DNA from 3 places in the Ureibacillus sp. FSL E2-3493 genome. Region 3 is predicted to be linked to each of the others. Evidence: riboswitches for the same ligand, from Rfam matches in the RefSeq annotation. Region 3 holds a riboswitch; each other region holds the start of a gene.
The links. Region 3 has a riboswitch for preQ1 ahead of queF (preQ(1) synthase). Riboswitches for the same ligand answer to the same signal wherever they lie in the genome.
Positions count from the first base shown of each region.

Region 1: linked by a shared signal. The riboswitch ahead of queD (6-carboxytetrahydropterin synthase QueD) and the one ahead of queF (preQ(1) synthase) in region 3 are both predicted to bind preQ1.
Region 2: linked by a shared signal. The riboswitch ahead of MHH69_RS03595 (QueT transporter family protein) and the one ahead of queF (preQ(1) synthase) in region 3 are both predicted to bind preQ1.

Region 1 is NZ_JBBOPK010000001.1:3,565,577-3,576,058, reverse strand. It holds gene MHH69_RS18390 (type I restriction endonuclease subunit R) at 1-2,495, shown strand, start outside; gene MHH69_RS18385 (YgjP family zinc-dependent metalloprotease) at 2,513-3,238, shown strand; gene MHH69_RS18380 (SMODS domain-containing nucleotidyltransferase) at 3,326-4,204, shown strand; gene MHH69_RS18375 (SLATT domain-containing protein) at 4,182-4,775, shown strand; gene MHH69_RS18370 (hypothetical protein) at 4,822-5,316, opposite strand; gene MHH69_RS18365 (hypothetical protein) at 5,453-6,304, shown strand; PreQ1 riboswitch class I at 6,670-6,716, shown strand; gene queD (6-carboxytetrahydropterin synthase QueD) at 6,843-7,316, shown strand; gene queE (7-carboxy-7-deazaguanine synthase QueE) at 7,309-8,037, shown strand; gene MHH69_RS18350 (endonuclease I family protein) at 8,397-9,191, shown strand; gene MHH69_RS18345 (ISL3 family transposase) at 9,292-10,482, shown strand, end outside.
Region 2 is NZ_JBBOPK010000001.1:654,447-664,928, forward strand. It holds gene trpA (tryptophan synthase subunit alpha) at 1-31, opposite strand, end outside; gene trpB (tryptophan synthase subunit beta) at 28-1,218, opposite strand; gene MHH69_RS03580 (phosphoribosylanthranilate isomerase) at 1,257-1,883, opposite strand; gene trpC (indole-3-glycerol phosphate synthase TrpC) at 1,883-2,680, opposite strand; gene trpD (anthranilate phosphoribosyltransferase) at 2,677-3,714, opposite strand; T-box leader at 3,791-4,029, opposite strand; gene MHH69_RS03595 (QueT transporter family protein) at 4,218-4,700, opposite strand; PreQ1 riboswitch class I at 4,706-4,749, opposite strand; gene MHH69_RS03600 (ABC transporter substrate-binding protein) at 5,120-6,127, shown strand; gene MHH69_RS03605 (ABC transporter permease) at 6,158-7,192, shown strand; gene MHH69_RS03610 (ABC transporter ATP-binding protein) at 7,185-7,979, shown strand; gene ilvA (threonine ammonia-lyase IlvA) at 8,083-9,345, opposite strand; gene MHH69_RS03620 (YjiH family protein) at 9,542-10,482, opposite strand, start outside.
Region 3 is NZ_JBBOPK010000001.1:307,631-318,112, reverse strand. It holds gene MHH69_RS01690 (dihydrofolate reductase family protein) at 1-393, opposite strand, end outside; gene MHH69_RS01685 (GNAT family N-acetyltransferase) at 420-971, opposite strand; gene MHH69_RS01680 (MFS transporter) at 1,118-2,302, opposite strand; gene MHH69_RS01675 (MarR family winged helix-turn-helix transcriptional regulator) at 2,292-2,708, opposite strand; gene MHH69_RS01670 (GNAT family N-acetyltransferase) at 2,839-3,300, opposite strand; gene MHH69_RS01665 (hypothetical protein) at 3,390-3,536, opposite strand; partial or broken gene MHH69_RS19285 (hypothetical protein) at 3,619-3,705, opposite strand; gene MHH69_RS01660 (helix-hairpin-helix domain-containing protein) at 3,759-4,217, opposite strand; gene MHH69_RS01655 (hypothetical protein) at 4,342-4,752, opposite strand; gene MHH69_RS01650 (helix-turn-helix transcriptional regulator) at 4,758-4,964, opposite strand; gene MHH69_RS01645 (VUT family protein) at 5,116-5,649, opposite strand; gene queC (7-cyano-7-deazaguanine synthase QueC) at 5,688-6,347, opposite strand; PreQ1 riboswitch class I at 6,401-6,444, opposite strand; gene queF (preQ(1) synthase) at 6,456-6,956, opposite strand; PreQ1 riboswitch class I at 7,074-7,120, opposite strand; gene MHH69_RS01630 (nucleoside hydrolase) at 7,175-8,140, opposite strand; gene MHH69_RS01625 (hypothetical protein) at 8,243-8,404, opposite strand; gene MHH69_RS01620 (PDDEXK-like family protein) at 8,991-10,482, opposite strand, start outside.

The DNA of each region.
Region 1 (10,482 bases), 3.3 Mb from region 3:
ATAAAAACGAAACAAAATATGCGACATGTGGAACACCGAAGAAGTTCTGGTCAGTGTGGAAAGAAGAGCATGAGGAATGGTTAGATCATTGGTTACATCAAACCGTTGCGAACCGTTTACCAACGGTGCAAGACAAAAACATCATTTCCTTATTCCACCCTGAACGACTGCTTGAATTGACATGTTTCTTTACGCTGTTTGATAAAGATGTAAAAAAGGTGACACGTTATCAGCAATATTTTGCGATAAAAGAGATATTAAAAACTATTCAAGAGCGAGATGAAAATGGGAATCGACAGAGCGGGGTTATCTGGCACACGCAAGGTAGTGGGAAATCGCTCACAATGGTGATGCTTGCTCGTTATATTTTGTCGGAATTAAATGACTACCATCCTAAAATTATTGTCGTAACAGACAGGGTAGAACTGGATAAGCAAATTCACAAAACGTTTAATCACACGAGATTAAAAGCAAGTCGAGCGACATCTGGAAGCCATTTAGTCTCACTGATTAAAGATGGGAATGCTGATATTGTCACGACATTAGTGCATAAATTTGATACAGCATCAACAAAACAACAGCCAATTGAATCGAGAGATATCTTTGTACTTGTCGATGAATCGCACCGCACCCAGTATGGTGAATTGCACATTAAAATGAAAAAAGTGTTCCCAAACGCAAGTTATCTCGGATTCACAGGAACCCCATTGATGAAAAAAGAGAAAAGTACGATGATTAAGTTTGGAAAGCTCATCCATAAGTATACAATTGCAGATGGCGTAAAAGATCGTGCAATCGTTCCGTTGCTTTATGAAGGAAAAATGGTTGATCAAACAGTCAACAAAACAGCGATTGATAACCGACTGTCGATAATCACTCGTCATTTGAATGATAAGCAAAAAGATGAGGTAATGAAGAAATGGAGTCATTTTGAACGAATTGCTTCTTCCGACCAGCGTATTAGTATGATTGCTTTTGATATTAATGAGCATTTTTATCGCAATTACAAGACGCAAGGATCCCAGTTTAAAGCAATGCTTGCGACTAATAGCAAGATGGAAGCGATTCGTTATTTAGAAGCCTTTGAAGAACTGGGTGATTTAAACTGTGCAGTCGTCATTTCTCCACCCGATCAACGAGAAGGTCATGAATCAGTGGATGAGGAATCGAATGATAAAATCCAGCGATTCTGGCAACGAATGATGAATCGGTATGGGACAGCAGAAGACTATGAAGATGCCATTAAAGATGAGTTTATACATGGCGATGATATTGATTTACTTATTGTAGTAGATAAACTACTGACAGGTTTTGATGCTCCAAGGGCTTCGATTTTATATATTGATAAACCAATGAAAGAACATACGCTCTTACAAGCAATCGCCAGGGTAAATAGACTATACGAAGGAAAAGACTACGGACTTATTATTGATTATCGTGGGTTGTTATCAAAATTAGATGAAGCTCTGCAAATGTATTCAGGTGCAGGGTTAGAGAATTTTGATCCGAAAGATCTGCAAGGAGCCATTCATGATGTCATTAGCGTAGTCGGTTCACTTCGTCAGCATCATTCTGACTTACTGCAACTGTTCTCATCAATTAAAAATAAGCAAGATGTCGAAGAGTATGAAGTATTGTTAGAAGATGAAGAGAAGAGAGAATCGTTTTATGATACATTAAGTCAATTCGGTCGCAACCTTGGGATCGCACTGGAATCTGAACGAATCTATAATGCACTACAGCCAGAAGAACTTGCTACGTATAAAAGGGATTTGAAGTTTTTCCAAGAGCTAAGAAAAAGTGTGAAATTACGTTATTCGGATACAATTGACCATAAAGAGTACGAGGCGAAAATGCAAAAGCTCATGGATCAATATATCTCAGCAGAGCAAGTCATTCGTATTACAAATCCTGTCGACATCTTAAACGAAAAGGCTTTTGAAGAAGAATTGGAGCGTTTAGAATCGAAACGGGCAAAGGCGGATGCCATTCGGACACGATTAACGAAAAGTGTCCATGCGAAATGGGATGAAAACCCTGCTTATTATAAGAAGTTTTCTGAGCGGATTCAGGAAGTGATTCAGGAGTATAAGGATAAGCGGATTTCTGAAGCGGAATACTTAAATAAAATGAAAGATATTATGAATGACTATCGGACTGGTGAATCCAAAGAGGACTATCCAAGCGTCATTAAAGAAAATATAGATGCACAAGCTTTTTACGGCGTGACGAAAGGTATATTATCTGAAACAAAGGAAACATCTGCAAGTTACGGAGAGGATCTTCTTGGCGAATTGGCTTTGAAGATGGATGGGATTATTAAACAACATCAAAAGGTAGATTGGCACAATAATCTGCAAATACACAATCGCATCGCACAAGACTTAGATGACCTTTTATACGATTTCTCTAAAGAACAAGGCGTCAAGATGGATTATGATACGATTGATAAGATAATTGAACAAATTAAAACAGTAGCGATCAGACGCTACTAATAATGGTTGTGAACAACATGGAAAGACATCAAATCTACTACAGCAATAAACGAATTGACTTTTTTATCGAACGGAAAAACGTTAAAAATATCAATTTAAACATTAAGCCTGACATGACGATTCAAGTATCAGCGAATGAAAAAGTGCCACTTGACTTTATTTATGATTTTGTGAAAAGCAAAGGGGCATGGATTGTTAAGAACGTAAAAACTTTCGAGGAAGTCATGCCACATAAGCGAAGTGAACGGGAATATGTAAGCGGAGAATCTTTTCGCTATTTAGGAAAGCAATATCGCCTGCGTGTCGAAAAGACGACAGACGAGGAAATGGTCAAGTACTTTCGAGGTTTTATTTACTTATATGTGAAAGACCTGCAAAATTTCCAGCGGAAAGAAAAGCTGATGGCAGACTGGTATCGTGAAAAAGCTCAAATAATATTTCAGCAATCCCTCGATAAAATGAGTGAAAGTATGCAGAAATACGGGGTAGGAAAGCCATCTTTGGACTTTCGAACAATGAAAGCACGTTGGGGTTCAGCGTTAATTGAGAAAAACACTATTCTTCTTAATACGGAGCTGATAAAAGCTCCTAAGCATTGTATTGACTATGTTGTTTTACATGAGCTGATTCATTTTAAATATAACGATCACAGCGATAACTTCTACAACATGCTGTTCACGCTAATGCCTGATTGGCAGAAGCGGAAAGCCATACTCGACGAAGAGATTGTCCAAGAACTTTAACAACACGACTAACTCCAGAATAAAAAGACAAATGGCAGTTTCTAAACTTAATTGTGAGGAAACTGCTTTTTTATGGAGGAAATAATAATGAGTGTAGCGGGTAATTTTGAGAATTTTTGTAAGAACCTAAGAATGTCACCAGATGTAATAGATAACATTAGCTACAGAACCAAGCGTATTACGAAGCAATTGAACATAGATTTTTGGGAATCTACATCTGAAGTCAACCATAGTTTCTATTCGGGGTCGTATGGTAGAGGTACTGATATTTATACAAGTGATATTGATTTACTAATGGTTTTGCCCTACTCCTATTATGAAAAATACAATAGTTATAAGCATAATGGTCAATCGGCCTTATTACAGGCAGTTAAGGAATCAATTGAAAATACCTATAAGTCATATAAAAGAGCTGACGGACAAGTCGTGAAAGTCGACTTTACCGATGGAATATCATATGAAGTTGTTCCATGCTTCTTAAATAATGACAATGAAAGCTTTACTTATCCAGATACTAATGGCGGAGGAAGCTGGAAAACAACTAATCCCAAAGCTGAAATTAAAGCATTTAATGAAATGAATAGAGATTCGAATAAAAATCTAAAAAGATTGTGTCGTATGATGCGAGCCTGGAAGAATAAAAATAACGTTCAAATGAGTGGTTATTTAATAGACACGTTATGTTATAGATTTATGCAGAATTGGTCGCATAAGAAAGAATCATATTTATACTATGATTGGATGGCAAGAGACTTCTTTGGTTTTTTGATAAATCAATCACAAAGTAGTTCTTATTGGTTCGTGCCTGGAAGTAATAGAAAAATTATCTCGACACATAGCTTTGAATATAAAGCTAAACAAGCAAAAAACTTAGCACTAAAAGCTATTCAATATCAATCCGATGGATATGAATATTCATCAAAACAGGAGTGGAGGAATATCTTTGGATCAAAATTCCCCAGTTAATGTAGATCAAAGAAGAAAATTAGATAGCCAAATAAGAGAATCGTATGGAAGGGTTGTATATACTCAAAAGACACATGACATGGATGCAATAATTTTGGAGAAAAGGGAAAAGAGATTAAAAACTACTCAATTAATCTTTTCAACAATAGTTGCAGGTGCATTTTTAATAGTACTATTTGGCAATAACCAATTTGCTACTATAATTGGAACTATCATATCAATGTTTCTATTATTTCTAACGACTTTTATGAGAGAATTTGATTTTGATGGAAATGCTCGAAAGCATCGCAATGTTGCACAAACGTTATGGGTTATTAGAGAAGATTACATTTCATTAATAGCAGATATGGATGGATTAGAAATAGAGGATATTAGAAAGTCACGTGATGAACTACAATTAAGAACTTCAGAAATTTACAGTAATGCTCCAATAACGTCAGCAAAAGCTTATAAAATGGCTCAAAGGGCTTTAAAGGTTAATGAAGAATTAACTTTCTCAGAAGATGAGATTGACCATTTACTCCCAAATGAACTGAGAAAGAAACCGAAAAGAGGGGAAAGAGATCTTTAAATGGATAGGGCAGTTTTTAATAGAAACGAACTGCCCCGTTATCTATTTATTGGTTTGAATATTTATCTGCAAAGTCGAGAAGAAGTTGGGCAATAATATCTTGGATTTTGAGATGCGGAAATTCATTTTCACACGTAGCAATAAAGTTTTGATAGAGGTCATCAGGCATACGGAAGTTTTTACTGGAGATTTTAGAGGTGGAACGGAAAATACGCTTGTCAATGATGAAGTCGCCGTTGTGTTTATATCGTTCTATTAAACTCTTCAAAGGCGAAAAGTTCTTCTTAATATAGTCCATTTCGGAATCGGTTTGGTCAGAAATAGAGGAAACCTGGCTCTCATCACGAACAAATTTGTAATACTGATTTTCCCGTTTAATATAAACATAATCGTCTTCTTGCATTAGTTTTGTAAAGGTGGAATAGTTCATTTCAAGAGCATCCGCAACTTTTTGTAAATCAAAACCATCCCGTTTTAGCAACTCGTTTACGATGGCTACACGATTTTTGCTATTTGTTGTGTGGAATTTGTCTTTGTTCATGGGTACACCTCCTTGCAAATTAATTCTTATATTATAGTGAAGTTTTATAAAAATATAACAGAGATGGTTTCTTATTTGCGGAAAAGTATTATAACTATTAATTGTAAGGGATTGAGTGGAAATGATTAGGAAATTCGTGGAGTTTAGAGTTGAAAATGGAGAAAAAATATTTGATATAAAAGAGACATTGTCAAATCTTGATTTTGAAATTATTAACAAATGTTTTAGTGAGTTAGCTAATTATAATGGCTTGAAAACACTATTTCAAATGTCAATTGATAACTATTCTGATTTGATTAGATTTCTCGAACATGAAGTCGTTGGATTGGAAAATATCAGATACGTAGGCCATCATACTAATAGATTTCTAATAAACTATCTTTCGAGTACAAAAATGTTCATTGAGCATACTGAGAAAAAAATAGATAAAATATACGGTGAAGATTCCGAAGAATTTATACGTTGGAAAAAGGCAACTGCGGAAGAGTATGACAAGCATTTTTCATATAGATTTTTGTATCAGTTACGGAATTATACACAACATTATGGGCTTCCGTTGGGCAGTATATCAAGTAGTTTAGTAGAGACAAATGGAGTAGAGTCACAATTTACTAAGGTTAGTTTTCGAAAAGAGATTCTATTAAATACAAGTTTTAATTGGAAGAAAGTAAAAACAGACATTGAAAATAGGCCCGAGGAGTTTTCTGTGGTTGAAACTGTAAATGAATACAATAGATGCATGTCACGACTTTATCAAGTTGCTTTATTAATTATAGGAGAAAAAGTTATATCTGCAATTCAAGACTATGCGGAACTATTGGCACGATTAAATAATAAAGGAGTACCTCATTATATGGTTTTTAAAGATTACAAGGATCTAAGTAATCCTAAAAAATATGGTAAAGCTAAACGTTTGCCATTTAAAGAGGTTGATGAATGTTTACAGGAAATGTCCAAATATGGAATTTTGAATACTAAATCTGGTTAATTTGATTGCAGTAATAAAAGGGATTTACAATAGTGTAATATCACTTGTGAGGGGTGGACTAAAGGCCGCTTTGGAATAACAATAGCTTCCTATTTTTATTTCTTTAGTTTAAATAATACTAATTAAAAATTAATCTTCATCAAGAGGTTATTGGGTTATTCCTATTGGATAAAAACTGAAGGGGACAGTGAACTTTCTGTCCCCTTTTTGCCTCTTAAATCACCACGGTGAACCGTATCACAAGTAAGTTCGGGTTCTATTGCTAAATAAATTTAAAAGTCCTGTTCAAAAAATATATGGGATTTTTATTTGAAAATTACTGTCAATTTTATATACTATATTCATAAAAGAATGCCCGGATTTGAACGGGAGAGGTTCATAGCTTATACCCTCTATAAAAAACTATGGAAACATGACAATTCGCCATGTCCATATAGGACGTGGCTTTTTTTGTTTAATGCATACGTTTTAATAGAAAGATTGTTAGAGCCTCTCTTGAAAACTTCCGGGGATATTTTCAGGGAGGGAATTTTAAAACATGCCTAATTTTAGAATTGTTGATAAGCTACAAAAAATGGATGAAGACATTCAAAGAAGTCAATTAAAATATCATTCGAAACGTGTTCTTGTAAGCAAAGAGTTTACGTTTGATGCTGCTCATCACTTACATAACTACGAAGGAAAATGCAAAAATTTACATGGCCATACGTATCGTGCTGTTTTAGGATTAAGTGGGTTTACTGACGAACGTGGTCTCATGATTGATTTTGGGGATATTAAGGACATTTGGAAACAAAAAATTGAAATTTATTTAGATCATCACTATTTAAACGAGACATTGCCACCGATGAATACGACTGCAGAGAATATCGTCGTTTGGATCTACGGAATGTTGAAGGAAGCCTTGCTCGATGAACAACGATATCATGGTGCACGTGTGGAATTTATCAGGCTGTATGAAACTCCTACAAGCTATGCTGAGGCAAGAAGGGAGTGGATGGAGTTTGAGTAAATTACCTATTATAGAGATTTTTGGTCCCACGATTCAAGGTGAAGGGATGGTAGTTGGCCAGAAGACGATGTTTGTACGCACTGCTGGCTGTGATTATTCTTGTTCTTGGTGCGATTCAGCATTTACATGGGATGGCACTGGCAAGCATCTTATCGTTCAAATGACAGCGCAAGAAGTTTGGGCTGAGTTGAAACGCCTTGGAGGAAATGGGTTTTCATTCGTCACCATTTCAGGAGGAAATCCTGCGCTTCTTCGTAATTTGGATGCCCTTGTTGCCCTTTTAAAAGAGAATAATATAAAGATTGGCGTGGAGACACAGGGAAGTAAATGGCAAGATTGGTTGTATGATATCGATGAACTAACCATTTCACCAAAGCCTCCTAGTTCTAAAATGATGACAGATTTCTCTATGCTCTCTACTATTTTAGAGAGACTAAGAGGTAGAAATAGCAATCAACATATATCACTTAAAGTCGTTATATTTAACCAAGAGGATTATGATTATGCTAAAGAAGTTCATCGCCGATATCCGACCATTCCTTTTTATCTTCAGGTTGGAAATGATGACATCACCTCGTTAGACAATACGCGATTAGTTAGCCATTTATTAGAGAAATATCAAATGTTAATTAATCAAGTGATGATGGATGAAGAATTAAAGAACGTAAAAGTACTACCGCAGCTACATACACTCATCTGGGGAAATAAAAGAGGTGTGTAGCGCTCTTCTTTAAAACCAAATGTAATGGAAATATAACAGCACTCTTTAATGATGAAGAGGTGCTGTTTTTTTGAATTTATAAATGGAACTTTAATTGTATGGATGGTTGTTAATATTCATGTAACCAATTAGGTATTCTATTTTTATCGCTATTTTCTACTAGATAGAAACACTCCAAAAGTTACTATGAAATAATATACAGAATTGTTAAACTATTAATAACATCATGATTTGGCTTCAATTTAATCCTATAGGGAGGGAGAAAAATGGAGCGTAAAATGAATTTGATTCCATATCAAGTAGTAGAACAGTTTAACGAAAACGAATTGACGCAGGATTCGAAAATTAGCAACAAAGAAATGTTGGCACAAGAACTGGACATAGCAAAGGCAGTCTATTTAGAGTATAGCAATAACCAGACTTATTATGAGGAAGATAGGGATAAGGAGATTAAACAAACGTACTATAAAAATATCTCATTTGATAGAAAGAATATTCATGAATTACTAGAAAAAACACATCAAAATAAGTTAGGTTACTCCCCCCATCGTTATGTCTATCCATGGGTAGACCTTCAAGAGAATGGGAAACTTAAAAGCGTATATTCGGGGGAAGAGATGGATCCGCTCACTGTTATAGAGGCGGATATACGTATTTTAGAAGCTACAGGTGGGACTATTACTCATTTATCCGATGAGGTGACATTAAATTGTGAACATGTAGTACCTCAATCTTGGTTTGATAAGGGTCAGCCAATGAGAGGGGATTTGCATCATTTATTTGCTTGTGATCCCACATGTAACAGCCGTCGTGGGAACAGCCCTTATTATGATTTTCCAGACTATGTTCCAGAAGGGCATATATTAGGTATTGAGGAAGGCTGCGGGAAGGCAGATGAAGGGAAATTCGAACCTGAATATGGAAAGGGAATTGTTGCAAGGGCTACCTTCTATTTTTTGGCTCGTTACCCTGGAACGATTAACAATCATTTGGTGAATCTGAAGGTTTTACTTGAGTGGCATCAAAAATTTCCAGTGTCTTTATATGAAAAACACCGAAACCTTGCTATTTATGATTTACAAGGAAACCGGAATCCATTTATTGATTTTCCAGAGTTCGCAGAAACATGGATATATGAAAAAAAGGCTCTATAATATTTGTTGGGGTTTGAAAAAATTTCATAAATAAAAAAGCACGTAATCACCGATTTCTATATACTTGAATTGTCGAGAAACAAGCAATGAAAGGTGATACGTGCAAATGAATTTTAACATGAATATTCCAGGATTAAAAGGTGTAACTGTTCATAAGGTGGAGGAGATGGGGGAACGTATTGTTCTACACGTTTCCATACCAAAAAAAGAACATCAATGTCCAGCATGCAAGAATATAACATCAAAAGTCCATGATTATCGAATTCAAAAAATTAATCATTTAAAATGGTTTGAACGATTAACCGTCCTTTTTTATAAACGTCGTCGTTATGTATGCCAATGTGGGAAACGTTTTTCAGAAAAATCCCCTTTCGTGGATAAATATCAACGTTTCTCGAAAGAATGGAATCAAGTTGTACGAATCCGTTCAATAAAGGCAAAAACATTTAAAGAAGCAGCTGAAGTACTTGGTACATCAAGCTCAACAGTGATTCGTCGCTTTAAAGAAGTAGTAAAGGAACAATTAAATGAAGGGGTTCATTTACCAAAATGTATCGCGATTGATGAATATAAAGCAGATACCGATGCGGGAACTTATCAATTAATTATTGCCAATGCGGAAACACATGAACCAATTGATATTTTACCAAATCGTAGAAAAGAAACCATTAAGGATTACTTGATGAAATACGGTGCAGATGTAGAAATTGTGGTTATGGACATGAATCCAAGCTTTAAAGCAGCAGTTAGGAAGGCGTTAAATCGCCCGATTATTATTGCGGATCGCTTTCATTATTGTCGTTATATTTACTGGGCACTAGATGAAGTACGTCGAAATGTTCAAAAAGAATGGCATGCATATGATCGAAAGAAATGTAAGAAAATGCGTCATGTACTATATAAACGATTTGATAAGTTAACAGAAACGAATCGTTGGTACTTAAATCGTTACATAGGAATGTCGAAGGAACTAAAGCAAGCCTATGAATTAAAAGAAGCTTACTGCGAATGGTTTGATTGGGCAAAAACTTCAAATGATTTGATAGAAATAAAAAAAAGATTAGAAGCCTTTTACCGAAAGGTAGAAAAAGCAAATATTCCGGCATTTTTAAAGGCCATTCAAACGCTAAAAAATTGGCAAGTTGAAATTTTAAATAGTTTAAGTTTTGGATATTCAAATGGTTTTTTAGAAGGAATTAATAATAAATCAAAAGTTTTGAAGCGTAATGCTTATGGTTTTAGAAGCTATGAACACTTTAAAGCGAAAATTTTATTAAATAATTTATCTAAG
Region 2 (10,482 bases), 350 kb from region 3:
TAGATAAAATCGTTTTCTTTAACAAACTCATGAAAGGTCACCTCCAAGGGCAGCAGAAATTGTATGAACGTCTTTGTCACCACGACCAGATAGGCAAATGACAAGAATTTCATCGGGTGCCATTGTTTTTGCGAGATTGGCTGCAAAATAGATGGCATGGGCACTTTCCAAGGCGGGAAGGATACCTTCCGTGCGACAAAGTAACTTAACTCCTTCCAACGCCTCATCATCTGTAACGGTACCGTAAGATGCTCGCCCGATTTCGTGAAGGTGACAATGTTCTGGTCCGACCCCAGGATAATCCAGACCGGCAGAGATGGAATGGGCTTCTTGAACAAAGCCGTTGTTATCTTGTAATAAGTACATAAATGCTCCGTGTAAAACACCAGTTTGACCACCTTGAATAGCAGCAGCATGCATCCCTGTTTCAATTCCTTTCCCTGCAGCTTCTACACCATATAAAGCGACATCTTCGTCTTCAACAAATGGATAGAACATGCCGATAGAGTTACTACCACCACCAACACAAGCCACAACAGCGTTAGGTAGACGGTCTTCCAATTCTAATATTTGTTCCCGAGTTTCATCACCAATCACCCGTTGAAAATCACGAACAATTGTAGGAAATGGATGGGGACCCATAGCAGAACCTAAAATATAGTGGGTATCTTCAATGTTTGTTACCCAGTGGCGTAATGCTTCGTTTACCGCATCTTTTAATGTGGCAGAACCTTTATCAACGGCGACTACTTTTGTGCCAAGAAGCTCCATGCGGAAGACGTTTAAAGCTTGCCGTTTAACATCTTCTGCTCCCATGTAAACAATACAGTCTAAATTGAGAAGGGCACAGGCAGTGGCAGTAGCAACACCATGTTGACCAGCACCAGTTTCAGCAACAATTTTATTTTTCCCCATACGTTTCGCAAGAAGTGTTTGCCCAAGGGCATTATTAATTTTATGAGCTCCTGTATGATTTAAATCTTCCCGTTTCAAGTAAATTTTTGCTCCACCACAATATTCGGTTAAACGTTCAGCAAAATAGAGGGGGGTTTGACGCCCTACGTAATTTTTTAAGTAGTAGCGAAGTTCGTCTTGGAAAGATTCGTCGCTTTTGACTTTGTCATAAGCAGCATCCAATTCTTGTAAAGCTGTCATTAATGTTTCAGGTACGAACTGTCCACCAAATCGACCGAATCGACCTTTTAATTCTGTTGTCATTTATATCCGCTCCTTTTTCATTCATTCATCCATCCTATTTATTTCGCTACACTAGTTAATTTCTGTGATGCTGTTTCGATAAATTGTTTAATCAAGTGACTGTCCTTTATCCCTTTTTTTTCAACTCCACTTGAGACATCTACACCAAAAGGATTCACTTGGGCAATAGCATGAAGAACATTTTCACTATTGAGTCCACCAGCTAAAATGACCTTGCTCTTAGGAATGGAAAGTTGGTCTAGTAAAGTCCAATCAAAAATGTGACCGCTCCCTCCAGCATAGTTCGTACCAGGCGCGTCAAATAAATAATAGTCCACTTCATACTGACTAGCCCTTTTTACATCATCCGCATTTTTAATGGAAAATGCTTTGATGGAAGGATAGCCTAACTGTTTAATAAATTGGGCTTCTTCATTTCCATGGTATTGAACATAATCAAGATCAACTAGTTCAACAGCTTCTCGTACTTGTTGGGCGGTTGGATTGACAAAAACACCAACTTTTTTCACATGTGCGGGAATACTTTGAGCTAACTTACGGGCCTGTTCAAAGGATATTTGTCGTTTGCTCTGGGCAAACATAAAACCAATCCATGTGGCACCAGCCTCAACAGCGGCTTTCACATGTTCTTCTTCTTTAAGTCCACAAATTTTTACTTTTGCCATTACTTCACTTCCTTTGCGACAAAGGGGAGGGGAACTTGTAAGGAGGTTAATGCTTCTCCCACATCTCCACTACGCATTAATGATTCACCGACTAAAACACCGTGAGCACCAGCTTTAGCAACCCGGGTTGCATCTTCTGCATTCCAAATGCCACTTTCACTAATAAAGACAATGTCATCATAATCATTTAGTTTATTGGCTAATTTTTCACTCTGGGCAAGATCGACGGTGAAGGTTTTTAAATCCCGATTGTTTACACCAATAATTTTTGGATGTATAGCTAATGCCCGATCAAGTTCCTCTTCGTTGTGTACTTCCACTAAAACGTCTAAACCTAACATGCTGGCGTAAGTGTAAAACGCTTTTAGCTTTTCATCGGAAAGGGCAGCAACAATTAATAAAATGACGGAAGCACCGGCAGCTTTCGCATAATCTATTTGTACTTCATGAATAATAAAATCTTTATTTAAAATAGGAATATCCACATGATTGGCGATATCAACTAAATCTTGAAAGGAGCCTTTGAAAAACTTTTCTTCTGTTAAAACAGAAATGCAAGCAGCTCCTGCCTGTTCATATGTTTTCGCTTGCTCGATTGGGTTTGCCCCTTCAGCGATAAGACCCTTAGATGGAGAAGCCCGCTTCATCTCGGAAATAATTTGAAGCGTTTCTGCTTTTCTTAAATCATTATATAGAGAAGGGCGTGTTTTTCTCTTTACTTCAAATTGTGGTTCATTTTCTAAAAGGGATGAAAGAATGGTTGATTTATGATCTAAAATCGTTTGTAAAATCGTCATTGTACCGCACGCTCCTTTACAATTCCTTGACTATATTCCACAACAGCCTCAAGTTTACGTAATGCTTTTCCAGATAAAATGCTATCCCGTGCAAGTTCGACCCCATCTTTTACCGAGTCAACGGTACCGTGGGCAAACAAACCGAGGGCTGAATTAAAAACGACTACATCAAAATAAACACTTTGTTTCCCTTGCAATAACTCTGTTAAAATAACGGCATTTTCTTCTGGTGTACCACCGCGTAATGCCGTGATGGAAACGGGGGTTAAGCCAAGGGATTGTATGTCGATTGAAAATGGTTTAATTTCTCCCTTTTCTAATAAGGCGAACGTATTATTGGAATCTAACGATGCTTCATCCATCCCTTGTGAACCAGAAACGACAATTGCCCGTTGACGACCTAAAATACGAAGGGCTTCTGCATACTGGCTAACAAATTCAGGACGGTTAATGCCGACGAGCTGCGTTGTTAAATTTGCGGGATTTGTTAAAGGGCCCACCATATTAAAAATCGTTGGTTTTCCAATAGTTCGTCGAATCTCACCTATTCGTTTTAGTTTTGGATGAACGTTTGGCGCATGGAGAAAAGTAATTCCTTCTCGTTGTAATAAATCAATGGAATCTTCTATAGAAAACTCTGTATGAATTCCTAAAGCTTGTAGTACATCAGAACTTCCAGATGCACTAGATATTTTACGATTACCATGTTTCACGACAGATACACCATTTGCGGCTAATACGAAGGCAGACGTAGTACTAATATTGAAGCTTTTTAAACCATCCCCACCTGTACCACAGTTATCAAGATAGTTTCCTTCAGGCAATGGTAAAGGAAGGGCATTCGATTTCATAACAGTCGCAAGGGCTGCTACTTCCTCCGTTGTTTCACCTTTGTTACTTAATGCGATTAAAAGATCTGCAATATCCTTTTTTGGAGTTTCTTCATTAAATATGCATTCAGCAGCTTGAAGCATTTCTTCAAAGGATAAATTGTTCATTTCCTTGACTTGGTTTGTAAATGATTGAATCCCCATTATTTTTCATCCTCCTAAAAATTAAAATTAGCAGGTTAGAGAAATAAAAAAGTCCTCTACAAAAGGAATTCCTTTTGTAGAGGACGATATATACCGCGTTGCCACCTCTGTTGAAGCATAAAAATACTTCCACCTTGGCGTGTTAAGAAGTAAAAAAGCACTTCCAACACTTCCTTGTAACGTAGGAAAGACGTCAACTAACTAACGCTAGTTGCTCTCATAAGGCCCATTCACGAAATGTACGCACTAGTTCACACCAACCACTAGCTCTCTAAAGCGCCTGAAATCGCTACTATTCTTATTCATCAATTTTTTCTCAGCTATTCTCATCTAAACTCTGCTTTGCTCAAACGGTGGTCACGCTCCCGCGACCTACTACCGTATCCGAACAATTAATTAAGTAGAATTGTAGACTTAAATTTAATCCTTGTCAATATTTTCAGAAAAATCGAAGAGGAAAATTGTATGAAAAAAACCGAGAAAGATAATTCTCGGTTTAGACGTTATATTAAATCTTTGAAATTTAATCGTTTATTTAATAGGTACATAATAGGGGCACCTACAGCAAGTACAACGAATTCACCAACGGCACATGTAAACCAAGTCCATAAAAATGGAAGTTTAAGGGCGATGTTTAATTCAAAGGCAATGATGAACATTGTACAAGTAAATAAAAATGTATTAATCATTAAACGTAGCCAAATGTTTTTTACGAACTTACAAATGAAAATAAAAATGGCTAGTGTAATAACCGATTGACCGACGCCAAAAATTAAATCGTAAATGCCGAGGGGGGAAAATAAATTGGCAATAAATACACCAATAATAATCCCAAGCATATAACGAGGGTTAAAGGCAACTAGGTGATTAAACATCTCTGAAACTCTAAATTGGATTTCTGTAAATCCAAAGGGTGCAACTAAAAGGGTAACAGCCATATAAAGAGCCGCAATAATCCCAGTTGTGGCAATAAATTTAACTTTCATATTCATTCTCCTTAGTTTTTTTTCGTGGGAGTTTTCGAACCACGGTGAAAATATCACAAGAAAATATACTATTATATTTTGTTCCATATGTCAAATGAACTATAAAATTTGGAGGACAAGTAGATTAGTTGTCCACAAAATAGGAAAATGTCGAAAACTAGTCACATTTTTTATATTTTTTTAAAATAATGAATTCTTCATAAAAACTATGTACTTTAACGGTTTAAAGCGACAAATTATTTTTCTTGTAGTAGTAATTATGAAAATTGCAAGTAAGAGCCTATTTAATGCTGTTGACTCCCATAGGTTAGCAATGTAATATAATCGTTAAACTCAAAATTTTTAGAATAATTAAATAGATTAGAAAATTCATTGATGTTGAGTGGAATGAATTTGAAAGGGAAGTAGGGGGAGAAAGAATGAAAAAGGGTCCAAAAAAGCGTTCATTGTTATCGTTAGGATTAGTATTATTATTGGCCGCTTGTGGCGGAGGGGAAACAACTACTGATACAAAAGATGGTACAAATGCTGGAACATCAGAAGGGGAGAAAACTTTCAAAGTAGGGATTACGCAAATCGTAGAGCATCCTTCATTAGATGAGGCAACAGAAGGGTTTAAAGCAGCTTTAAAAGAGGCGGGATTAGAAGTCGAATTTGTCGAAGAAAACGCCCAAAACGATCCGAGTATGAATACAACGATTGCGCAAAATTTAGTGAATGACGGGGTTGATTTGATTTTTGCTAACTCTACCCCATCAGCTCAAGCTGTAAAAGGAGCAACATCTGATATCCCGATTATATTTACCTCTGTTACAGATGCAGTAGGTGCAGAATTAATTGACTCAATGGAAAGTCCAGGTGGTAATGTGACGGGTACAGTTGACTTACATCCAGATACGATTGCGAATACAGTAGCTTTCCTTAAGGATGAACTAGGTGCTAAAAAAGTAGGTACCGTCTATAACACTGGTGAACAAAATTCCGTTGCCCAAGTTGAACAAATGAAAACGTTACTAGAAGAAGCTGGTCTTGAGTTGGTCGAAGCAGCAGTTTCCACTTCAGCAGAAGTAAAACAAGCAACGGAATCATTAGTAGGGAAAGTAGATTCTCTATATATCATTACGGATAATACCGTTGTCTCTGCTTTGGAGTCAGTTATTGACGTAGCGAATTCGAATCAACTTCCAGCTATGGTAGGAGAATTAGATTCGGTTGCCCGCGGTGGTTTAGGTGCTTACGGTTTTGAATATTATGATATCGGCTATGAAGCTGGTGAAATGGCAGTGAAAATCTTAAATGGGGAATCAACACCATCTGAAATTCCTGCTGCATATCCAGGAAATTTAAAATTATTAATCAATAAATCAACTGCTGAAACTTTAAATCTAGAAATTAAAGATTCTTGGAACGCAGAAATTTACGAATAGATTAAAAGGAAAGATAGGGGATGATTCAATATGTTTACAGCGATGTTTGGTTCAGTTGAGCAAGGAATCATCTATGCAATTATGGCACTCGGAGTGTATTTAACATTCCGAGTGTTAGATTTTCCGGATTTAACCGTGGATGGCAGCTTTGTAACAGGGGCAGCTACAGCAGCGATGATGATTGTACTAGGCTACAACCCAATACTGGCTACATTAGCGGCACTTGTTGCTGGATTTATTGCAGGATGTATGACGGGGCTTTTACACACGAAAGGAAAAATAAATCCACTTCTTTCGGGGATATTAATGATGATTGCTTTGTACTCGATTAATCTCCGCATTATGGGATTATCCGATGAAAATGCAGTCGTAAAGCCAAATATTCCATTGATGAGTTCAGATTCGATATTTTCACAGTTTCAAAGCTTATGGGGAAATATCGGTATTGATCAAGCATTAACGAGTTTCTTAAAAAATACGTTAGGATTTCAAACGGCTCCATCTACTTGGGGGACAATTTTAATTGTTCTCATTCTTACACTAATTATTAAAAGTATAGTAAATTGGTTTTTGAAGACGGAAGTAGGCCTTGCGATTCGTGCAACGGGTGATAACAAAAGAATGATTCGAAGTTTTTCAGCCAATACGGATGGGTTAATCGTACTCGGATTAGGGGTTTCTAATGCTTTAGTAGCCCTGTCAGGAGCTTTAATTGCCCAATATTCGAAATTTGCCGATGCCAATATGGGGATTGGGATGATTGTTATTGGTTTAGCATCTGTTATTATCGGAGAAGCAATCTTTGGAACGAAGACGATTTTCCGTACAACATTAGCAGTAGTAGCAGGGGCTATTATTTATCGAATTATTTATGCAGTAGCTTTACAAATTGACTGGTTAGATACGTCGGATATGAAGCTCATTACAGCTATCATTGTCATTTTAGCTTTAGTCATTCCGCATCTAGTCGAAAAGCGACGTGAAAAAATAAGAAAAGAAAAAAGGCGAATACAACGTCTCGAACAACAACGAGAACTTACGCAAGGAGGGAACCACCTTGCTTAAATTAGAAGGAATAAATAAAATTTTTAATGAAGGTACACCAGATGAAAAAATTGCTTTAGATAATATTAACCTCCATTTATCTCCAGGTGACTTTGTAACGGTCATCGGAAGTAATGGGGCAGGGAAGTCAACGATGATGAATATGATTTCCGGAGCATTAACCCCTGATTTTGGAGTGGTTACGATTGATGGGAAAGAAGTAACGAAGCTGCCAGAATATAAACGTTCTCAATTTATTGGTCGTGTGTTTCAAGATCCAATGGCCGGTACCGCACCATCGATGACAATCGAAGAAAACTTAGCCATTGCTTATTCACGCAATGCAAAAAGGGGATTACGTAGAGGAGTTAATAGTAAACGTCGAGAGTTCTTTCGTTCTTCTTTAGAGAAGTTAGGGTTAGGCCTTGAGAATCGGTTTAATGCGAAGGTAGGTTTACTATCGGGTGGAGAACGACAAGCGTTATCATTATTAATGGCTACCTTTACGAAGCCTGCCATTTTATTATTGGATGAACATACGGCTGCCCTTGATCCTTCAAGAGCAGAGTTAATTACCCGATTAACGAAGCAACTAGTAGAAGAAGGGAACTTAACAACTTTAATGGTTACCCACAATATGCAACAAGCCATTGATTTAGGAAATCGCCTTATTATGATGGATAAAGGGCAAATTATATTATCGATCGATGAAAGGAAAAAGCAACAATTATCAATTCCAGATTTAATGGCTGAATTTGAAAATATCCGCGGTGAAAAAATGAATTCGGATAGAGCGTTGTTAGGTTGAAAAATAGGAAGAAAACGAAGGGGAAATGACGGAAAAATGTCGTTTCTTCTTTTTTATATTCAAAAAGAAACACCCAGCTTTTACTGAGTGTTTCCTTCAAAAATTAAACTAACAATCCGAACAGTTGGCTATCTTTATTAACTTCGGTAAATTCAAAGCCATTCATGCGCATGCGATTGATAAGGCCGTGATAATCGTCTGGACTGTTCACTTCGATTCCGACTAATGCTGGACCGCTTTCTTTATTGTTTTTCTTCGTATATTCAAAGTGGGTAATATCATCATTAGGTCCAAGAACAACCGTTAAAAATTGACGGAGTGCCCCAGCCCGTTGTGGGAAATTGACGATAAAGTAATATAATAAGCCTTCGTATAATAAAGACTTCTCTCGAATTTCCTGCATACGACTAATGTCGTTGTTGCCACCAGTAATGACAACAACAACCGATTTACCTTTAATTTCATCCGCATAAAAATCAAGGGCAGCTACTGGAAGGGCACCGGATGGTTCAGCTACAATGGCGTGTTTATTATATAAGTCTAAAATGGTTGTACTTACTTTTCCTTCTGGGACGAGTACAATGTCATCTAAATATTCATGACAAATCTCATACGTATTGAATCCGACACATTGTACAGCCGTTCCATCGCAAAATTTATCAATTTTATCAAGGGAGATCGGTCCGCCGTTTTCAAAGGCAGCTTTCATACTAGCAGCTCCAGCCGGCTCAACACCAATTACTCGACTGTTTGGTGAAATATTTTTTACGTACGTACCGATACCAGCCATTAAACCACCGCCACCAATTCCTCCGAAAATGAAATCAAGGGGTTCTTCAATGTCGTTCAACACTTCAACAGCTACCGTTCCCTGTCCTGCCATAATATCGACATCATCAAAGGGGTGAATGAAAATCATCTCATGTTCTTCACAATATTCTTTTGCTGCGGAAGCAGAATCATCGAAAGTGTCACCTTCTAAAATAATGTCGATATTATTGCGACCAAACATTCGAACTTGATCAATTTTTTGTTTTGGTGTCGTTAAAGGCATGAAAATTGTGCCTTTAATATTCAGTTGTGCACAAGCAAAGGCAACACCCTGTGCATGGTTTCCTGCACTGGCACAAACAACTCCGCTATTCCGTGCTTTATCTTCAATTTTTTTTATTTTATAGTAGGCACCTCGAAGCTTAAATGATCTTACATGTTGTAAGTCTTCTCGCTTAATATAAATGTTGGCACTATATTTTTCAGATAAATAGTCATTTTTTTGTAGTGGGGTATGTAAAACAACATCCTTTAAATGATGATGGGCAATTAAAATATTTTCCACCGTAATTCCTTTTGATTTAGCAACTTCCATCGTTTTGTAACCTCCGTTTAACTAAAACATTTACTTATTCTAACATAAAAAAGGGGAATTTTTTAAAATTATTTTTAAATTCAAAAAAATTAATAGACGAAAGCGTTTTCCTTTTGACAAAATAAAAAACATTTTTCAATAGAGTTCTAATTTCCATGAAAATAAAAAAAGACTGGCGAATGCCAGTCTTTAAAATTTAAAACAAAATATGTGCAATGACTGCAATAATTGGAATAGAAATAATCGTTCGGATTAAGAAGATAAGGAATAAATCCCAAATTTTCAAAGGAAGTTTCGTACCTAAAATTAATCCTCCGACTTCTGACATGTAAATTAATTGAGTAACAGAAACTGTAGCGATGAAGAATCGAGTTAAATCTGACTCAATACCAGAGCCTAAAACGGATGGTAATAACATATCTGCAAAACCAACGATCATTGTTTGAGCTGCTTGATCGGCAAATGGAATTTGTAATGCGGCTAGAATTGGCTCAAAAGGCATACCTAAAATTTTAAAGAAACTGGTATATTCAGCAAGAACTAAAGCAATTGTACCGAATGCCATAATAACAGGTGTTATAGCAAACCACATTTCTAGTACGTTTTTAAAACCTGCTCCAATTACTTTACCTAGATTTTTATTGCTATCTGCCTTTGATAACGCGTTGTGTAAACCTAATGAAAAAGCGTTAAACCCTTTTGGAACATCTTCCCGTTTATCATCAGGAATAGAGCCATCGATATTCGTATCGGGTTTACGGCTTAATGGGAAAATACGTGGCATAATAAGTGCTAAAATAAGTCCCACGAAAATAACTGATCCATAAAATTGGAGGAAATAATGGTTTAAATCAACCGTTTCTAATACGACAAAACAGAAAGTAATAGATACAACTGAGAACGTTGTTGCAATAGTAGCTGCTTCCCGCGCTGTATAGTTGCCTTCTTCATATTGTTTACTCGTTAAAAGTACACCGATTGTTCCGTCTCCAACCCATGAAGCTAAACAGTCAATAGCTGAGCGACCGGGGATTTTGAATAAAGGACGCATGATTTTTACCATCATGGAACCAAAAAATTCAAGTAAACCAAAGTCTGTTAATAATGGAAGTAATAAGCCGGCAAATAGGAACAGTG
Region 3 (10,482 bases):
AAAAGTAGTAATTAGACTTGAGCCACCGTACAACCATATATCTTTTCCTGACTGACTTTTAATTTTCTCCACTTCTTCTAAAATATTTTCATTAATGTAAACCGCTTTTTGATCCGTCCCTTTTTGTGTTCTGGAAAAGACGTATTTCTTTTTAGTGTGGATAGATTCCATTTGCTTTTGCAAATCTACATCTTCTATATCCGGCGTAGATTCTCCCCATAAATCATAGCTTTTCCGTCCATAAAAAATCGTGTCAATTTGATTTAGGAAATTGTTAAACCCCATTTCCTCATCCATGATGCACCAGTCTATTTCGCCGTTTTGCCCTTCAATGAAACCATCTAACGATACCGCCAAATCTAGAAGAACTTTCCGTGATAAAATTTCAGGCATACGCTCACAACCCTCTTTGTTAATCGTTATTTACCCCACTCATATTTCAAAATACTATAAAGGAATGAATCCCTCCAACCATCTTTCATTTTCAAGTTTTCTCGAATTCTCCCTTCCTTCGTCATACCGACTTTTTCCAACACTTTATATGAACCAATATTTCTAGGATCACAAGTAGCATAAATGCGATGGAGATTGAAATGCTCAAAGCCAAAGTCAATCAACAGCATTGCTGCTTCTGTTGCTATCCCTCTTCCCCAGTAATCCGGATTCACCACATAGCCGATTTCTCCCGTTTTGTTCGTAAAATCGCGAAGGTGCAACTCTCCAGCTCCGACCATTTCGTCATCCTTTTTGTTTATAATAGCGAAGACATATCTTCTCCTTGGGGTTTTAGATGCGTCAGCTAAAACTTCATTTACAAACATTTTAGATTCCTGTAAAGTATTCGGTCCCCAAGGTTGGTAGCGACAGACGATTTCTTGGGAAGCATATTTATGTACGTCGACCCAATCATCTTCAACCATTTCCCTTAAAAAGACCCTTTCTGTTGATAATGTTTTTGTAACTACTTCCATCTCATCCCCTCCACTTTTATTAAGTCCCTTATCAATCTATTCATCCTTAATTTCAACAAAAAGTAATCGAATCCTTCTTGGAATAAATAGAAAGTTAACCATAAAAAAGAGGTAACCTACGATTGTAAGTTACCTCTTTTATCGATTTAAATATATTGTTTCGCTTTTCTTCCATGTAAAACAAAGTAAAGTGGAATACAAATAATAATGACCGGTACCATCCACATAAACATCGTTTGGAATCCAAGTAATGGAACGAGAATTCCAAGTAAGTATGGGCCGAAACCTAGACCTAAATCATAAAAAATATAATAAGTGGATGTTGCAAAGCCGAAACGGTGTGGCTCTGTTACTTTTACGGCGATTGTTTGAGCAATTGAGTTGAAATTACCAAAACCTAACCCTATTAACGCGGCAGCTAGTAATAACACGAATGAGCTGTGGGCTGTACTAAATAAATACATCCCTAGTGCAAAAATGACTAACGCTGGGTAAACGATGATGTTTGGTCCCTTTTTGTCCATCAGCTTTCCGGTAATAGGTCTCGTTACAATCGTTGCGAAGGCATAAACAATAAAGAATACACTCGCTGCCGTAACTAAATCTATTTCCTCCGCATATGGAGAAATGTAGGACATCACACCTGAATAGGCAAACCCAATAAGTAGTGCAACGAAAGAAATTGGAATCGATTTCGGTTCCATCACCTTTGAAATAAAGGATTGTTTTCCTTCGATTTCTTGTTCGTTTTTCTTTGATGCGATGGTAATCTCTATTTTTACAAAAGCAAGCATCACAATCATACATAATGATAGAAAAACATTAAATCCGAAAATTAACGTATTTCCATGTTCAAATTTCATTAATAGAAGGCCGATAAACGGACCAATCGCTGTCGCTAAGATGGCACTTAAACTATAGTAACCGATCCCTTCTCCTTTTCGGTTAGCTGGTAAAATATATGCAACAATTGTACCGGCAGCAGAACCAATAATACCGACAAATACTCCTTGAATAAAACGTACAATTAATAAAAAGGCAATATGTATTTCAATAAAATATAAACATGATGTAATAAAGAAACCAATAACGCCAATTATTAAAATTTTCGACGGTCCTATTTTTTCAATAAGTCTACCTGTCATTAGCCGCCCTACTAAAGCGCCAATAACATAAATACTGGATACAAGACCAGCCATACTTGTAGATGCATCGTAAGTTTTTATAGTGTAACTTCCGATTGTGACGATTAATAAATAAAACATTAATACGGCCAAAAAGTTAATGAGTGCAACTGATATAAAATTTTTTGTCCATATTTTATCCTTCATAGTGTTTCAAACGCTCCTCTAATATCATAAGCTGTTCCGTCCATTCATTTACCATTTCCTCTGACATTGGCTCTGTTACAAATGATTGGAGTTCCATTACTTTTTCTCCTACTTTTCTACAAAGGATCTGCCCTTCAACAGTTAAAGACAAATATTTTTGCCGTTTATCTTCACCGCTTGTGAATTCAAGTATCCCCTGTTCGTTCAATTTACGCACTAAAGTAGATACTGTTGGCTTCTCAACAGACCACTCTTTCACAATATCGATACTTGTACATCCTTCATTTTTAAATACATGATTTATAACTAGCCATTGTACAGGCGTAATTCCATTAGCAGAACATATTTCTTGAAGTCGGTTCACATACAATTTATTAAAGCGGTAGATTGTTGAAAACAGATTCATAAAAACCTCCAAAGTAGTTAGTATTCCTAACTAACTATATAATAGAAATGATTCTATGTAAATATCAATTGATTTCGATTTCATTAAAAAAGGACGTTCCGCCGTGGGTAACGTCCTTTCCTATGTACTATTAAAGTTTCATTTTCATACCTTCATGGGTTGCTTTAAAACCAATCCGTTCATAAAATCGCAAAGCATCTGGTCGCTTTTTATCTGTCGTTAGTTGAACTAGATGACAACCTCGTTTCTTTGCCCTTTCAATAGCCCATTTGAATAACTCCGTCCCGAGCCCTTTCCCGCGCATAGAAGTCACCGTTCGAACGCCCTCAATTGTTGCTCGCCACCCACCTTGATATGTTAAATATGGAGTAAAGGTAATTTGTAGTACACCTACCACGTCCTCTCCTATACAAGCTACTACTAACTCATTGTTTGGGTCTGACGATATCGCCTGAAAAGCTTCTATATAACTTACTGGCAGCGGCTGTTCATATCGTTCCCGCTGACTCCCCAACACATCATCAGCAAGCATTTGAACAATTTGATCTAAATCTGTTTCTTCTGCTATTCTAAAATCTAATTCATTTATCATCATACTTGAACCCCTTTCTCTATAAATTAAGTTCAACAAACATGGGGGTAATCCTTTTAAAATCGCTCTATTTAAGGGAAATTATAAGATTATTGTTTTTTATTTCTTGCTATATATTCTAATTGTTGTGCAATATAAATTAATACCATTGCCCCGATTCCATTCCACATACCGCCAAAAAATAACCCTACAATTCCACCAAAAGCTATATAGAATCCTAAACTTTTATTTATCACTTACTCACCTGTCCCCTGGCTCTGATTTATTTCTAAATCAACCATATTTTATCGAATTTCAACCGTCCCCTACAGATACACTCTAATGGGCATAGTTTGGTTTTTCCGGTGGCCAAGTAGCCTCTACTTTAAAACCTAATACAGCTGTATACCACTCGATAGAAGTTTCTAAATTTTTACGTTCTTACGTAGGATAATCGTGTTTTCATTATCCTTTCCTCCCTATTCATACCAAGCCGTTTCAGGTCGATCATCTGGATACCCATAGACTTCCCGATACTTTTTTCTTTCCTGTGTAAATTCAAACCATTGCTTGTTACTCTTCGGGTTATTGGCGAAATGAATGACACATCGTATTTGATCTTCTACACAACTATCCGTCCAAACGCCCATTTTCTTCTCTAATTCATTAAATAATGTCGCACCGTCTTTTTCCTGTAACTCTTGTAAAGAAAAAATATGTAAATGGTTAACGAGCTTTTCTGCAAGTTCATATCCAATGGATGGGACTCGTTGAAATTCTGCAAGTGCTTTTATTTTCTTTGCTTCGTCTAACGACATTTCCAGTATTTCTGCTATTTGATTTGTACTTAGTGTATGTATATCTCCTAATTTCACTTTCGCTTTTCGAAGTTTGCCTTTGTCTTCAACTGTTAACGGTAACTTTGGATTGGAACCCAAAAAACCCCTCCTTCTATCCATTGTTAGTAAGTATAATTCGACAAAAAGTTTAATTATCCTACTACTCCTACTACTTGAGTGAGTAAGAGACGAATACCCAATGGACCCACCCCTCTTTACTTCCTCAAACTCTTTTAACAATAAATGCCCCAGCAATCGTCATTAAAAACACTCCGCCTAAACATAAAATCAACAGTCCCGTTTCGATCGTTTTTACTCCCATTGCATACGCAATTAATAGAGCAGCCCCACTGCCTATTAAAATAAAATATAGCGCCCCCAAAAAATACTTTTGGAGATTTTTTAAAGTTCGTTCATCGATTTCAGGCACATTTCCCCTTCTTTTCTGACTCCATTTAGAAACCATCAAAAATACCATTAATCCACCTATAACTCCAATGATAATTGGCAACATTAATTCAACAGGATAATCACCCGTTTCTTTTCCAATGATATATATACCTAAAAAACCGCCTATTATCATACATAGAACAATCACAGTCCATAACAAATGCTGTAACCTCTTAACGCTCACCTACTTCACTCCTTTTCCTCTAAGTAAAATAATTGTTCAAAAGGAACATCCAAATATTTAGCTAATTTTAGAGCCAATTCCAGACTTGGATTATACTTATTTTTCTCAATGGCATTAATCGTTTGACGAGTAATTTGCAAATCTTCCGCCATTTGAATTTGCGTAATTTTTTTGGCTAACCGAACTTCTTTAATATGATTAATTACTTTCACAAAACTTTTCACCCCATATTAAATGTAAAGATATCTTTACATTTAAAATAAATAAAAATGGACAATATGTAAAGATATCTTTACATATTGTCCTATAAAAAAACTGGCGGAAACTTTTTCAAGCTACACCAGTTTTTTAGAAAACGATTTATTAAGCAAAACTGTTACTTTTCTTTCCATGCACTTGGCTTAAAATTATAGCACCAAACATTTGGATAACGGTTTTCACGATAATTTGACCGATAATAGCAGCTGGTACAGCTTCCCATGGTAACATACCGGCGCCAAGAGGGCTTAAACCAATAATGACAAACACTGCCGAATCTAGTAATCCTCCTACTAGACCACTATAGAAAACGCGCCAAGCGATAGGTAATTTCAATCGAGTATAAATTTCCGTATCGGCCGTTTCAGCTAAAATAAAGGAAATAGCTGATGCTGCTACGATCATTAATGTATCTCCTAGTAGAAAGGAGACGATTGCCGACAAAACTAATGCTGTAAAAATAAATAAATACGTTTTTTTCCGTCCGTATTTATTTTGTACTAAATCTCGGAAAATGAACGTCGCTCCAACAAACAACGTCCCCATCGGAACGATAAACATTCCAAATTGCAATGGTGCAAAGGCAGCCGTCACCACATTGGCAACGACAATTGATAATAAATAAAATATGATTCTCATTTTACTACTCCTTAAATTTCAATTAAAAACTTGGTCTTTTAAGACTCTACCTTCGAGTTTAAGTACTCATCTAAACCTCTTTTACGCAACTTACAAGCTGGACATTCCCCACAACCGTCCGCCTTTATTCCGTTATAACAAGTGAGTGTTTTTTCGCGGACAAATTCAAGGGCACCGAGCTGATCTGCCAATTCCCACGTTTGCGCTTTATTAAGCCACATTAACGGTGTTTCAATGACGAAAGTATCATCCATTGATAAATTTAACGTAACGTTTAGCGACTTAATAAAAATATCCCGGCAATCGGGATAGCCGCTAAAATCTGTTTCACAAACGCCTGTAACAATATGTTTCGCCCCTATTTGTTTTGCCAACACCCCAGCAAAGGATAGAAACAACAAATTACGCCCAGGCACAAAGGTTGATGGTAATTCGCCACCTTCCCCATCTTCCACTGGAATAGTTCCCCTTGTTAAAGCGTTCGGTGCTAACTGATTCAATAGCGACATATCTAACATGTGATGAGCAATCCCTAATTCTTTCGTTATTTCCTTTGCGCAGTCAATTTCAAGCCGATGCCTTTGACCGTAATCAAAGGTTACAGCTACCACTTCTTCATAGCGTTCTTTTGCCCAAAACAAACAAGTTGTACTATCTTGTCCTCCACTAAATACAACAACGGCTTTTCCCTGCTTCATGTGAAAAAATCTCCTTTATTAATGAAAAAACAGCATTCTAAGAAAAATGCTGTTTTTCCTTAGTTTTTTATAGAGGGTCGCTAATAACCTCTTTATTTAATTTCATTCTTAACGATTATCAATTTTTTCAGGATTTAAATCATGGTTCATTAAACGATGATGAGCCATCTCTTCATATTTCGTTCCCGGTTTCCCGTAGTTACACCAAGGGTCAATCGAAATTCCTCCGCGTGGCGTAAATTTACCCCAAACTTCAATGTAACGAGGGTCTAGTAATTTGATTAAATCGTTCATGATAATATTGACACAGTCTTCATGGAAATCACCATGGTTTCTAAAACTAAATAAGTACAATTTTAACGATTTACTTTCTACAATCTTTTTATCTGGAATGTAAGAAATATACATCGTCGCAAAGTCTGGTTGATGCGTTAATGGGCATAAACTCGTAAACTCCGGACAATTAAATTTCACGAAATAATCCCGATTGGAATGAAGATTATCTACCGCTTCTAATACTTCCGGTGCATAATCAAATGAATATTGTGTATTTTGGTTTCCTAATAATGTTAAATCTTTTAAACCTTCTTCATGGTTACGGCCAGACATAAAAAATCCTCCTTGCAAATGTTTCCCAACAATTAACAAGGAGAAGTTCATATTCTATAAAACTCTTATAAAAACATAAAAGCCATGTCCAGTTATGGACATGGCATCATTCGTCATGTTTCCATAGTTTTTTATAGAGGGTATCAGCTATGAACCTCTCCCGTTCGCCGGGCATTCTATTCATTGAATAGAATAAAGGATGAAGGGGCATTGGTCAATTAAAATTTTGTGAGGCGTTCCGAAATATTTTCCACAGCCTTCATAAATTCTTCAACAAACTTCTCCCGTTCAACGTTATGTAGAACATGAACATTTGGTTTATTGTTTGTACGATTCAAATAATCTACGATAGTAGCACCCGCTGCTTTACCTTCTAACTCCACCTCCACAAAGTGGTCGGTTCCTTCAAACAAGTGAGGTTGCAATAAATACATCACTGGCACTACATCATGAAAATGAACTACTTGATCATAATTTTCTTCATGAAAAGGTGTCTTTTCAATTTGATCAAGATAAAATGTCACCATTTCATGGAGCTTTTGTGTAAATTCCGTCCCCATATCTTCTAATCGCTTGATTTCATCCACTGTAATAAAGGCTTTATGAGTTACATCTAAACCACTCATTACAACTTGAATCCCTGAATTAAACACAATTTGGACAGCATGCGGGTCAACGTATGCATTGAATTCTGCCGTTGGTGTAACATTGCCCCCTACAGCTGCTCCCCCCATCCATAAAATCCTTTCAATTTTCGTTTTTACTTCAGGATGGGCAACAAGTAATGCCGCGATATTCGTCAAAGGACCAGTTGCGACAATCGTTATTTTTTCATCGCTACTTAAAATCGTCTCCACCATTGCAGTCACCGCCGGACGATGGCTCACTGGAAGTGGAGGCGTTAAAAACTGGACGTTTCCAAAACCACTTTCTCCATGGATATCTTCTGCTATTTCCAATCTACGAAGGAAAGGACTTTCTAATCCACGGGCAACTTCTACATTAGCCCCAATGTAACTTAAAAAGACCCGTGCATTATGATTGGATTTTCCTTGGGAGATATTCCCTGAGCTTGTTGTAACTAAACGAATATCTAAAGCATCATCATTTCCATAGACGTATGTTAACATCATTGCATCATCTATTCCCGGATCTGTGTCAATGATTATAGGTATTTTAGACATGAAGAATCCCCTTTTCATTACTTCATAATAATATTCTCTTACTATTAAGTATACTTGAAAAGGGAATAAAAGGAAGCCTTCGAGTAAAAAAGGGAAAAGTTGTTAAACTTCCTTAAGTAATGAATCGATTTTGCTACTAGACGAGTTATTGAATTTACCGTCATTCTCCTTTGCTTCTACTGGGGTATCATCACCGTTATCCGTACAAGCTACAACAAAAGGAAGTATACACATTATAATTAGAATGTGGAGACGTTTTCGCATCGTTCTACCTTCTTTTCATTCATTTTCCGCTTATTATTTTCAATATGGAGCAAAGTATGCGTTGAAATTATTTACAAATAGAAGTTAAAAGGGCTTGCTAGCATTAAAAATAGAGTACATTCATATCCTTTCCTTCGTTGGATATCTTTCCATATTCTATAAAATACAACCTTATACCCTTTAAAATACGAACATATGTGCTATAATGTAGGTGTAATAGCTAAAAAATTTAAAAGGACGATTGGCGGAACTCCTTTACAGAGAGGCGGTGATGCCTTGTCTATTTCTGAAACATTAATGTTTTCCGTGGCCTTCGCCACTTTAATTGTGACTGTGATTACAGTAAATCAAAAAAAATAACCTACCTGAGCTCTCGCTCAATGCAGGTTAAACTTCGAACTGGTTGCCAATCCCTTAGGACTAGCTATTACCGTTGACTGCTTGATGTTGCAGCATCAAGTAGTCTTTTTTACTCTGTTCTTCTAATAACTTCATTATACCAAAATTTCGTTATATTGAACATATTGATACACATTTTAAAAGTTTCATATATCAACTATGATAAAAAGAATATTATGTGGATTCATTATTCAATGTTGCTATAGAATTCGTTATAGATATGCTGGATTTTATTTAAAATCTTTTGCAGATCATGATCATCATACAACGTTTGAAATACTCGTAGTAGTTCGGGCTCATCTAAGCATTTAATAGATACTGATCGCGAAAAGATACGATTAAATTTTGCTTCTGGAGAAAGTCCCTTTTCACTAAAAATAATCCCCTGTTCTTTCATTTGTTCCATTAGAACAATCCGCTTATTTGCCTCGATTGGACCAACTTCTAAAGTAAAATAAAGGGAATCTTCATTAATCATGAACCAAAATAGAAATGGTCCGTTATACCACCACCATTTTTCTCTAGTTTCTCCTAATCGATCTTTAAAGGAATCAAAAAGTGGAATAATGAAAGAAAGGTGTTTGTTCGATACACGATAATCCGTTTCAGGTATATTCGTTAATGCCATCCATTTTCTAAACGCCCTTTGTACTTTCACTTTAAAATCATAACCCTTTTGTTTCTCCATAGTCGCTTTTGGTTCATCTATTTCTACATCATCATTTTTTAAAATAGCCGCTACTTGATTTCTTACTTGTGTAAATTCTGCTGAGTTATATAAGTCAAACATCCCTTGTGTTAACTCTGCCATATCATCCCACTTGTTAATATCCATTTTTTGAGTAAAGAAACGGGTATAACGAGCCGTTTCTAATTTAGATCTTTCTTTAACCGATAAACCTGCTCGCTCTAATTTTTCCAAAAATGAAAGGCGTTCGGTGTATTCAATTGGCCCAATTTCTGCTATCATACTCAATCGACTATCTTTCGCTTGTTCAAACCATACGACTAACCCTTTTCCTAACCAATAGGTTGGTTCTTTCAAATGGGCATGACTAATTCCTTCCCATTCTGGCGGTAGTAAGTGAGGAGTAGTTGGCTGGGAGCGATACAACACATTATTATTAAATTGCAGTTTAATAAATTCGTCAAAACTATAGGACAAAATATTTTGCCCATGTTTATAAATATATTGAATCGTATTTTTATATTTCATTAAAAATTCAAAATAATAACCGGTTTCAAAAATTAATGGCTTAGATATACTTGCCGTTTCTTCAAAAAGAACATCGATTGTTTGCTTATGATTTAAATAAATATCAATAGCTTGTAATATTTGTTCCTGATTAGGATAAAATTTTTCTTTTAATATTTGATTATAATCTTTAATAAATTGAAATACATTATCGCTTAATCGATCTTTATATAACCCTAAAATAGTATGTAATATAACCTCAATTTTCTCGTATGTTAGAATAAAATAATGGGAATTCGAAGGTTTTTCCCCATTAAGGGTTAAGTAAATAGGAATAATCGTAAAATTTTTAAATGTATGGCGAGTAAATTCCAAATAATCATTCAATTGATTTACAGACTCCGAAGAATAAAATTTATTTTCTATGATCAAAACCGTTTTCAACTGCTGGTTCACAATTAGTAAATCAATATATCGATTTTTA